Regions from separate parts of the Vibrio sp. 2033 genome, predicted to be linked through region 2. Evidence: predicted binding sites of a transcription regulator. Region 2 holds the regulator's gene; the other holds the start of a gene.

Region 1 (5,359 bases), on a different contig from region 2:
CAGCTAGAGTCTCAGTTAGAGAACCGATTTGGTTGAACTTGATAAGGATAGAGTTAGCTACGCCTTTCTCGATACCTTCAGCAAGGATCTTAGTGTTAGTAACGAATAGATCGTCACCTACTAGTTGAAGCTTGTCACCTAGTAGTTCAGTTTGGTGCTTGAAGCCATCCCAGTCAGACTCGTCTAGACCGTCTTCGATAGAAACGATTGGGAATTGGTTAGCTAGCTCAGCTAGGTAGTGGTTGAACTCTTCAGAAGTGAAAGTTTTACCTTCGCCTTTCATGTTGTAGATGCCAGCTTCTTTGTCGAAGAACTCAGATGCAGCACAGTCCATAGCTAGAGTAACGTCTTTACCTAGTTCGTAACCAGCAGCTGCAACAGCTTCTGCGATAACTTCTAGAGCTTCAGCGTTAGATTTAAGGTTAGGAGCGAAACCACCTTCATCACCAACTGCAGTGCTGTAGCCTTTAGACTTAAGAACTTTAGCTAGGTTGTGGAATACTTCTGCACCGATACGTAGACCTTCTTTAAGAGTCTTAGCGCCAACTGGTTGGATCATGAACTCTTGGATGTCAACGTTGTTGTCTGCGTGCTCGCCACCGTTGATGATGTTCATCATTGGTAGAGGCATAGAGAACTGACCTGCAGTGCCGTTTAGCTCAGCGATGTGCTCGTATAGAGGCATGCCTTTCGCAGCAGCAGCAGCTTTAGCGTTTGCTAGAGAAACAGCTAGGATAGCGTTAGCACCGAATTTAGATTTGTTTTCAGTGCCGTCTAGTTCGATCATTACTGCGTCGATTGCAGCTTGGTCTTTAGCGTCTTTGCCAACTAGAGCTTCAGCGATTGGGCCGTTTACAGCTTCAACTGCTTTAAGAACACCTTTACCTAGGAAACGTGCTTTGTCACCGTCACGTAGCTCAAGAGCTTCGCGAGAACCAGTAGATGCGCCAGATGGAGCTGCCGCCATACCTACGAAACCGCCTTCTAGGTGTACTTCAGCTTCTACAGTTGGGTTACCACGTGAGTCGATGATTTCACGACCTAGAACTTTAACGATCTTAGACATTAATGTTTCCTCTCGTTTCAAATATAAATGTCAATCTTAAAGGGCAGCAGCACAACCTTCGCCGCCGCCCGTATCCTTTTACTTCTCGAATTCGCCGCGTGCGTTTTGGCCCGCAGCCTTAACAAAACCTGCAAACAATGGATGTCCATCGCGAGGAGTCGAGGTGAATTCTGGGTGGAACTGAGCCGCTACAAACCATGGGTGAGCTGGGTTCTCAATCATTTCCACTAACTTCTTGTCCGCAGATAGACCTGATACTTTTAGGCCTGCTTTTTCGATTTGCGGACGAAGCACGTTATTCACTTCGTAACGGTGACGGTGACGTTCATGGATCGTCGCGCTACCGTACAGTTCACGAGCTTTAGTCCCTTTCTCTAGGTGACACAACTGTGAACCAAGACGCATCGTACCGCCTAGGTCAGACTTTTCAGTACGCTCTTCTACGCTACCTGATTCGTCTACCCACTCTGTGATCAAACCTACCACAGGGTACTTAGTCTCTTTGTTAAATTCTGTTGAATGTGCACCTTCCATACCCGCAACGTTACGCGCGTATTCGATTAGTGCAACTTGCATACCCAAACAAATACCTAGGTAAGGCACGTTATTTTCACGTGCATATTGAGCCGCACGGATCTTGCCTTCAATACCACGATCGCCGAAGCCACCTGGTACTAGGATCGCGTCCAAACCTTCTAGAAGTTCAACGCCTTTTGTTTCGATATCTTGTGAGTCTACATACTTAATTGTGACGCTTAGACGGTTTTTCAAGCCAGCGTGTTTAAGCGCTTCGTTCACAGATTTGTATGCATCTGGTAATTCAATGTATTTACCAACCATACCGATGGTTACTTCACCAGTAGGATTTGCTTCTTCGTAAATAACCTGTTCCCACTCAGAAAGGTCAGCTTCAGGAGCTGTGATGCCAAAGCGAGCACACACAAGGTCATCTAGACCTTGAGATTTAATCAACTGAGGGATCTTGTAGATAGAGTCTACATCCTTCATTGAAATTACTGCTTTTTCTGGAACATTACAGAACAGTGCGATTTTTTTACGCTCATTCGCAGGAATAACGCGATCGCTACGGCAAACTAGGATATCTGGCTGAATACCGATAGATAGAAGTTCTTTTACAGAGTGTTGCGTCGGCTTAGTTTTCACTTCGCCCGCTGCCGCTAGGTAAGGAACAAGTGTTAGGTGCATGAACATTGCGCGCTCACGGCCTAGCTCAACAGCTAGCTGACGAATCGCTTCCATAAATGGTAGTGATTCGATATCACCAACAGTACCGCCAACTTCAACGATAGCCACATCATGGCCTTCAGAACCTGCAATAACGCGATCTTTGATTGCGTTAGTGATATGAGGGATAACTTGAATAGTTGCGCCTAGGTAGTCACCACGACGTTCTTTACGAAGTACGTCGGCATAAACACGACCTGCAGTGAAGTTGTTACGCTTGGTCATCTTGGTACGGATGAAACGCTCGTAGTGACCAAGGTCAAGGTCAGTCTCTGCGCCATCTTCTGTAACGAACACTTCACCGTGCTGAGTAGGGCTCATTGTGCCCGGGTCAACGTTGATGTAAGGGTCAAGCTTCATCATAGTCACTTTAAGACCACGAGCTTCTAGAATAGCCGCAAGAGATGCTGCTGCAATACCTTTACCTAGAGAGGATACAACCCCGCCAGTAACAAAAATGTAATTTGTCGTCATGTTTAACCTGAAATTGGTTGAATGAGGGAAATGGAGTGCTTCTGGACGGGAGATAAATATACCAGAAGCTCCTTACCGCCACAACGTGAAATCTATCACACCGTAATTTTTTATTTTTTGCTTCAAATCAAAGTGAGCAAAGACAAACCAAAGTCCGTTTTCGTGTAACCAAACAAGCTGACCTTATATTATGTATTCTGCCAGTTTACCTCTGCCTCGATTCTTCTTGTTTTACTTCATCCCAAAAATGGTCAAGTTCTGATAAAGAACAATCTGTAAGTACTTTGCCTGACTGCTGGACCTTACCTTCAACTTGTTTAAAACGTCGCGCAAACTTTACGTTTGCTTTTCCTAGCGCGACTTCTGGGTTTTTATCAAGGTGGCGAGCCAAATTGACAGTCGCAAATAGCAAATCACCGAGCTCCAACTCAACTTTCTCTTCATCGGGCTGAACTTGCAGTGCCTCTTCCATGACTTCGTCAATTTCTTCTCGTACTTTATCGACAACCGGGCCAAGTGAATCCCAATCAAACCCAAGTTTTGCACATTTTTTCTGAATTTTTGTAGCACGAGAAAGTGCCGGTAAAGAGTTTGGTATTGAGTCTAGGATACTTTCTTCCGCTTTGCCTACTAGGGCTTTTTCTTTTGCTTTTTCCGCTTCCCAGTTCGCGTTAATTTCCTCGTCAGATTCAAACTCAACATCTGAAAAAACATGCGGGTGGCGACGAGTCAGTTTTTCGTTCACGGTTTCAACGACATCCGAAAAGTCAAACAGCTCTTGCTCTTTCGCTAGCTGACTGTAAAAAATCACCTGAAACAACAAATCCCCTAGCTCTTCTTTTAGATTGGGCCAATCTCGATTTTGAATCGCGTCCACCACTTCGTAGGTTTCTTCTATAGTATGCGGAACGATGGTGTCAAAGGTTTGTTTTAAGTCCCAAGGGCAACCGTTTTCTGGGTCACGCAGCTTCGCCATGATTTGTTCTAACTGTTCAATTGGATGACTCATTTTTTGTTCCTTTAAACCTTTCTATTAAAGAAAAAGGTGAGCAGCCAAAACCACTCACCTTCTACATTATATTTTCTCAGCAGCTTTCACTAAGTAATTGTTACTTTGACAAGGCAACAAATTTTCGCGACTCCTGAGCATAGCCTACTATGTGATGCCCTTGAGCCGGCACGTCGGAATAAGTGCAGCTAACGCAGATAAAAAGCCAAATATGACGCAAGTGTAACTCTGTAAATAGTTGAAGTTGTAGCTAGGCGACAAACAAACGAGACTCCATCACATGGTTCACCATGTGATGGAGCGAGTGCGTGCAGTCAACAACGCTACAACGATAACTATGACGAGAGTTTTAGCCGAGGCGTTTCACCGTCATGACATCCTTGATCTGTTCCACACGCTTCGAAACCCGCGAAAGCACCTCAATATTGGTGACTTCTAGGTCAAAGTCCATGATGGCAAGTTGACGTCTGTAGTCGACTCGGTTCTTCATACTGGTCACTTTGATCTTTTCGTTGGCGAACAGTGTCGTAATGTCTTTGAGTAGACCACCTCGCTCCATCGCTTCAACACGCACGGTGAGGATGTATGACCCCACAAAGCCGCTGCCCCAGACTGTATCGATGATGCGCTCTGGCGCATGATGGCGCAGTTCTTCTAGCTGTTCACAGTCACTACGGTGTACTGAAATCCCACGACCTTGCGTTATGTAACCAGAGATATCGTCACCTGGAATTGGCTGACAGCAACGTGCTAGATGTGTCATTAGGTTATCGACGCCTTCTACTACAACTGCGTCTTTTTTCGGTCGGCTTTGCGCGGGTGATTTATGCTCAGCTTCTTGCAGTTTTTCCAGTGCTTGCTGATCTTCTTCCTCTGCCGTTGGCTTGTTAACTAACGCGTTGATATGGTTAATTATTTGGTTGATACGCAAATCACCGCTACCTACCCCAACATACAATTCATCTGGTGTTTTGACGTTAAACCGCTTGAGGGCGTAATGCTCTGCATCTTTTAACGTTGCGCCAATTTTGGCTAACTCATGCTCAAGGATTTCACGACCTGCTTCAAGGTTCTTCTCACGGCTTTGTTTTCGGAACCAGGCGTTAATTTTGGCACGCGCACGACCAGAATGAACGAAGCCTAATGATGGGTTTAACCAGTCACGTGATGGGTTAGGTTCTTTCTGAGTGATAATCTCGACTTGGTCACCCATATGTAATTTATGCGTGAATGGCACAATACGACCTCCGACTTTGGCACCGATACAACGGTGTCCCACTTCGGAGTGAATGTGATAGGCAAAATCTAGCGGCGTTGCCCCCATTGGCAAATCGACAACATCACCACGTGGTGTAAAGGCATAAACACGGTCATCAAAGACTTGGCTACGCAGCTCATCGAGCATTTCGCCAGAGTCAGACATTTCTTCTTGCCAATCCAGTAGCTTACGCAGCCACGTGATCTTCTCATCATAACCGCTTCGGCTGCTTGCCCCTTCTTTATATTTCCAGTGCGCTGCAACACCCAGTTCCGACTCTTCATGCATTTGCTTGGTACGAATCTGG
Region 2 (5,359 bases):
TTTACCAACCGAGGCTACGTCGACATCTTCGATGGTGGCCCAACGGTTGAGTGTGATCTGCGTAATATTGAGTCGGTACGTCATTCATTCCGCGCGCAAGTCAAAATCTCTGGACATTCCAGCACACAAGACTTCTTGATGTGTAATTCATCTTTCGAGAACTTCCGTGCGACAGTCACTAAAGCGGCGTATGACGCAGAAACACAAAGCGTAATGATCGCACCAGACGTTGCGGATGCACTTTCGGTTGAAGAAGGGGATTTCGTTCGCCTTCTTCCGCAGTAACAGACGACAGAATTTAAGGATAGAAACAATGACACATTGGATTGCAGGTGAATGGGTACAAGGTCAGGGTGAAGCATTTACGTCTCTGTCGCCGTACAACCAAGAAGTGATCTGGCAAGGCAAAGGTGCAACGGCAGAGCAGGTGAACCAGGCGGTATCTGCAGCGCGTGAAGCGTTTATTGACTGGAAAAAGCGTCCATTTTCAGAGCGTGAGGCAATCGTGTTGGCTTTTGCGGAGAAAGTAAAAGAGAACAGCGAAAAAATCGCCGAAGTGATTGCCAAAGAAACCGGTAAGCCGATTTGGGAAACGCGCACTGAAGCAGCAGCCATGGCAGGTAAAATTGCCATTTCGATTCGCGCTTATCATGACCGCACTGGTGAGGCGAGCCGTGAAGCAGCAGGCAACCAAATCGTATTGCGCCACCGCCCATTGGGCGTGATGGCGGTGTTTGGTCCTTACAACTTCCCAGGCCACCTACCAAATGGTCACATTGTGCCTGCGCTACTGGCTGGTAACACGGTAGTCTTCAAACCGTCTGAGCAAACGCCATGGACGGGTGAATTGGCGATGAAGCTATGGGAAGAAGCCGGTCTGCCGAAAGGCGTGATTAACCTTGTTCAAGGCGCGAAAGAAACTGGTATCGCCCTAGCTGACGCAAAAGGCATTGATGGCGTACTGTTTACGGGTAGCGCGAATACGGGGCATGTATTACACCGTCAATTTGCGGGTCAACCAGGCAAGATGCTCGCACTAGAAATGGGTGGTAATAACCCGATGGTGATCTCTGATAAATATGGTGATTTGGATGCCACGGTTTACACCATCATCCAGTCAGCGTTTATCAGTGCTGGGCAGCGTTGTACGTGTGCTCGTCGTTTGTATGTGCCATTGGGTGAAAAAGGCGATGCGCTTATCACCAAACTCGTTGAAGCGACACGCAATATTCGCGTAGACCAACCATTTGCAGAACCTGCGCCATTTATGGGACCGCAAATTTCGGTCGCGGCAGCCAAGTTTATTCTTGATGCACAAGCTAATCTACAGTCTCTTGGCGGTGAAAGCTTGATTGAAGCGAAAGCAGGAGAGGCGGCGTTTGTTTCTCCTGGTATCATTGATGTAACGAACATTGCTGAGTTACCAGATGAAGAATACTTCGGCCCACTTCTGCAAGTGGTGCGCTACGAAGGATTAGACAAAGCCGTGGCGCTAGCAAACGATACGCGCTTTGGCTTATCTGCTGGTTTGGTTTCAACCGACGACCAAGAATGGGAATACTTCGTTGACCACATTCGTGCAGGAATCGTGAACCGTAACCGCCAGCTTACTGGTGCAAGCGGTGATGCGCCATTTGGTGGTCCGGGGGCGTCGGGTAACTTGCGCCCAAGCGCTTACTACGCAGCAGATTACTGTGCGTACCCAATGGCATCAATGGAAGGTCAAGAAACTGTCTTGCCTGCAACATTGAGTCCAGGTGTAGTGCTATAAGTTTTAATAATAGAGTCGCAACTATGCATTGCGGCTCACCTTGCCGGCGCATCATTTAGGTATGGGTTGTAGTGATCGTTGGCAGAACACGAAAAGTGAGCAAAGACTCGGAAAAGCGTGTTGACTGACTGGCATTTACCGTCACAGGTTGATGGTTGCTCGTTCATTATTCTGGACAACTTTTGTTGTGAACGAGCAGCCAACTTCCGCTTACCTTTAAACTCTACATCTCGTAACAAGGAGTCGTTATGACGCCCGATGTGTTATTTGAATCGCTATGGCAAGATTACATTCAACGTCTTTGCCCTTCGGCGGCTAAAGTGCATCAGCTGCTTCAAGAAGATGAGCCTCTGATTAATGATCATATAGCTTTACGTACCTTCAATATCGCGCCTCTTGGTATTGAAACTCTAGCTAAGCCATTTGTAGCTATCGGTTACAAGGCGTGTGGTGATTACGTTTTCGAAAGCAAAAAGCTGGTTGCTAAGCACTATGAGCACCCAGATCCGAAGCAACCTAAAGTATTTATTAGTGAGCTAAAAGTTGAAGAGTGCTCTCCTGAGCTACAAGAGATTGTGAAAAATTTGATGGCACAAGTCGATGTTGACAAGCTGAACGATAGCGCATTCTTACATGGTGGACGCTTGTGGGATTTAAGCTTTGCTGATTACCAAACGTTGGCTAAAGAAAGTGAGTACGCATCTTGGCTTGCGGCGCATGGTTACGGAGCAAACCACTTCACGGTGAGCGTTAACCAGCTCAATGAATATGAAGAAGTGAAGCAGGTAAACGATCATCTGCGTACCGCTGGGTTTACCATTAATGAAAATGGTGGTGAAGTGAAGGGCACTCCTGAGGTGTTGCTAGAGCAGTCATCGACCATGGCAGATAAAGTAGCGGTTCGTTTTAGCGAAGGCACTGAAATTATCCCTGGCGGGTTTTATGAATTTGCTAAGCGCTATCCGATGGAAAATGGTGATTTGTACCCAGGTTTCGTGGCCGCTTCAGCTGACAAAATCTTTGAAAGTACGAATGGCTAAGTTTTAGGGTTAACCTGTTAAGCTTACTCATTAGTGTTCGCTGCACCCTATCTCATTTGGTCATGAGCAAATAAAAAGCCACCAATGTTGCCATTGGTGGCTTTTATAATTTTGTTCGTGTCACTCTAGTTTGAGATTAACGAGTACCGTAAACCACGATGGTTTTACCGTGAGCAGAGATTAGGTTCTGCTCTTCTAGCATCTTCAAGATACGACCTACTGTCTCACGAGAACAGCCAACAATTTGACCGATTTCTTGACGAGTGATCTTGATTTGCATGCCGTCTGGGTGAGTCATTGCGTCTGGTTGTTTTGCAAGGTTCAGAAGCGTCTGAGCGATACGACCAGTTACGTCTAGGAACGCCAGGTCACCCACTTTTTGGCTAGTTACTTGAAGACGACGAGCCATCTGCGCAGAAAGACGCATTAGGATGTCTGGGTTTACTTGGATAAGCTGACGGAACTTCTTGAAAGAAATTTCAGCAACTTCACAAGGAGATTTAGCACGAACCCAAGCTGTGCGCTCTTGGTCTTCCTCGAATAGACCAAGTTCACCAATAAAGTCTCCTTGGTTTAGGTAAGAAAGGATCATCTCCTTACCTTCTTCGTCTTTGATAAGAACCGCAACAGAACCTTTAACGATGTAGTACAAAGTTTCTGCCTTTTCGCCCGCGTGAATTAGCGTGCTCTTTGAAGGGTACTTATGAATATGACAGTGTGAAAGAAACCACTCTAATGTTGGGTCGGTTTGAGGTTTACCTAGAACCATAATATCTCACTTCCTCTGCAGGGTACGCTTGCGCTATCCATATTTTAGCTAAGCCTGAATTAGGCCTACTAGAATAAGAGCACTTTTTATATGCTGCAAGCTCTCTTGTGTTTCGGTAAGAAATAGTATCCTTTTTCGAAAACGATTTCTTGATTTTAATCGTGCCATGATTGAGATTTTGTAAGCAAAACTGTGCACATGATCACGGTATGAAAAGTAAACATCTTCGCAGGCAGGTTTTTAGCCAATTTTCCCTGTTTCGATGAGCTGTTGTAGGATAGGCCGAACTATGAGCTCCATTGCAAAGCTCATCTTACCGCCGGGTACGACAATCGTGTTGTGGCGTGACATGAATGAGCCATCAATCATGGCCAGCAGATATGGGAAGTCGACATTCTTGATACCGCGTAGGCGAATCACCACAAAACTCTCATCCAAACTAGGGATGCCTTTTGCATTAAGTGGGTTGGAAGTATCAACGGTCGGTACGCGCTGGAAGTTGATGTGAGTACGAGAAAACTGCGGAGTGATATAGTTGAGGTAATCGTCCATGGATCGCACGATTGAGTCCATCACCGCTTCACGCGAATGGCCGCGATCGCGAGTGTCACGTACGAATTTTTGGATCCACTCTAAGTTCACAATCGGCACCATGCCAATTAAGAAATCCACATGTTGAGCAACATTAACATCGCCATCGACCACGCCACCATGTAACCCTTCATAAAACAGCACGTCGCTGTTTTCGGGTAAGTCTTGCCACGGTGTAAACGTGCCTGGCATTTGATTGTAGGGAACCGCTTCGTCAAACGTGTGCAGATAACGGCGCACGCTGCCAGTACCGTCATGCCCGAACTTACGGAAAAACTCTTCTAATCCCGGGAAGTCATTAGCTTGTGGGCCAAAGTAGCTAATGTGTCGACCTTGCTCGCGGGCTTTGCGAATTTCGATGTCCATTTCTGGGCGAGTAAAGCGATGGAAGCTATCGCCTTCAACCCATGCGGGTTTAACGTTCATCATATTGAACATTTTACGGAAGGCTTCAGATGTAGTGGTCGTGCCGGCACCGGACGAACCAGTAACCGCAATAATTGGGTGTTTAGCTGACATGACAAACCTTGTCGAAAATTACTTACCTGTAATGTGCAGTAGAGTTACTACTGCACGGTCGATATCCCACTATAGCACGTAACAATACCTTGTCATCGAGTGGGATACGGTAAAATGTGAAGGGTCTAAAATTTTGTTTTATGCTGAATATCGACGGTTTCGTGTAGCTCAGAGAACACGATAACCGCTTCACCTTTTTCCAATTGAGCTTTAACTTGATCAATTTTGTCTTGCAAAGAAACCTCGACGGTTCCGTAATCCGTTCCTTCGCGTAAGACGAATTCACGAATTAAGTTTTCCAATGTTTCCGGCGCAATGTCTTGCCATGGAATGATCATAAATACCTCTAACTTTTATGATGAGCGGCTAGTTTACTGCGTTCGTTGCTTGGATACAGCAGAAAGGTAATCTGCGGCGATACTTTCGTAATACGCGGGCAGCGCTTCCTCCAACCAAAACTTAGGTTTTAACGCCGTTCCTGTTAGGAAGCCAACATGGCCACCGTGTTCAAAGAGACGGTAATCAATGTTATCTGGCAGAACAAACTTCGGGATCACATCGTCGGTCATGAACGGATCGTCTTTGGCATGGATGATCAGTGTGGGTAGCGTGATTTGCTGTAGTTTACTTAAGCCAGAGCATTGGTCGTAATAATCTTGTGCGTCTTTG

The links. The regulator CRP, encoded in region 2, controls carbon source genes, mostly activating them, when cyclic AMP is high. The targets are predictions, from matches to a motif close to TGTGANNNNNNTCACA.
Region 1: the regulator CRP is predicted to act here: its motif matches at 2,870-2,885, upstream of R7P74_RS20140 (CTP synthase).

Annotation. Positions count from the first base shown of each region.
Region 1 is NZ_JAWOVC010000019.1:54,498-59,856, reverse strand. Features, by position in the region: gene eno (phosphopyruvate hydratase) at 1-1,066, opposite strand, end outside; gene R7P74_RS20140 (CTP synthase) at 1,145-2,785, opposite strand; gene mazG (nucleoside triphosphate pyrophosphohydrolase) at 2,991-3,794, opposite strand; gene relA (GTP diphosphokinase) at 4,144-5,359, opposite strand, start outside.
Region 2 is NZ_JAWOVC010000025.1:15,366-20,724, reverse strand. Features, by position in the region: gene astA (arginine N-succinyltransferase) at 1-285, shown strand, start outside; gene astD (succinylglutamate-semialdehyde dehydrogenase) at 314-1,771, shown strand; gene R7P74_RS21770 (DUF1338 domain-containing protein) at 2,020-2,811, shown strand; gene crp (cAMP-activated global transcriptional regulator CRP) at 2,948-3,580, opposite strand; gene R7P74_RS21760 (phosphoribulokinase) at 3,821-4,690, opposite strand; gene R7P74_RS21755 (YheU family protein) at 4,816-5,028, opposite strand; gene R7P74_RS21750 (hydrolase) at 5,062-5,359, opposite strand, start outside.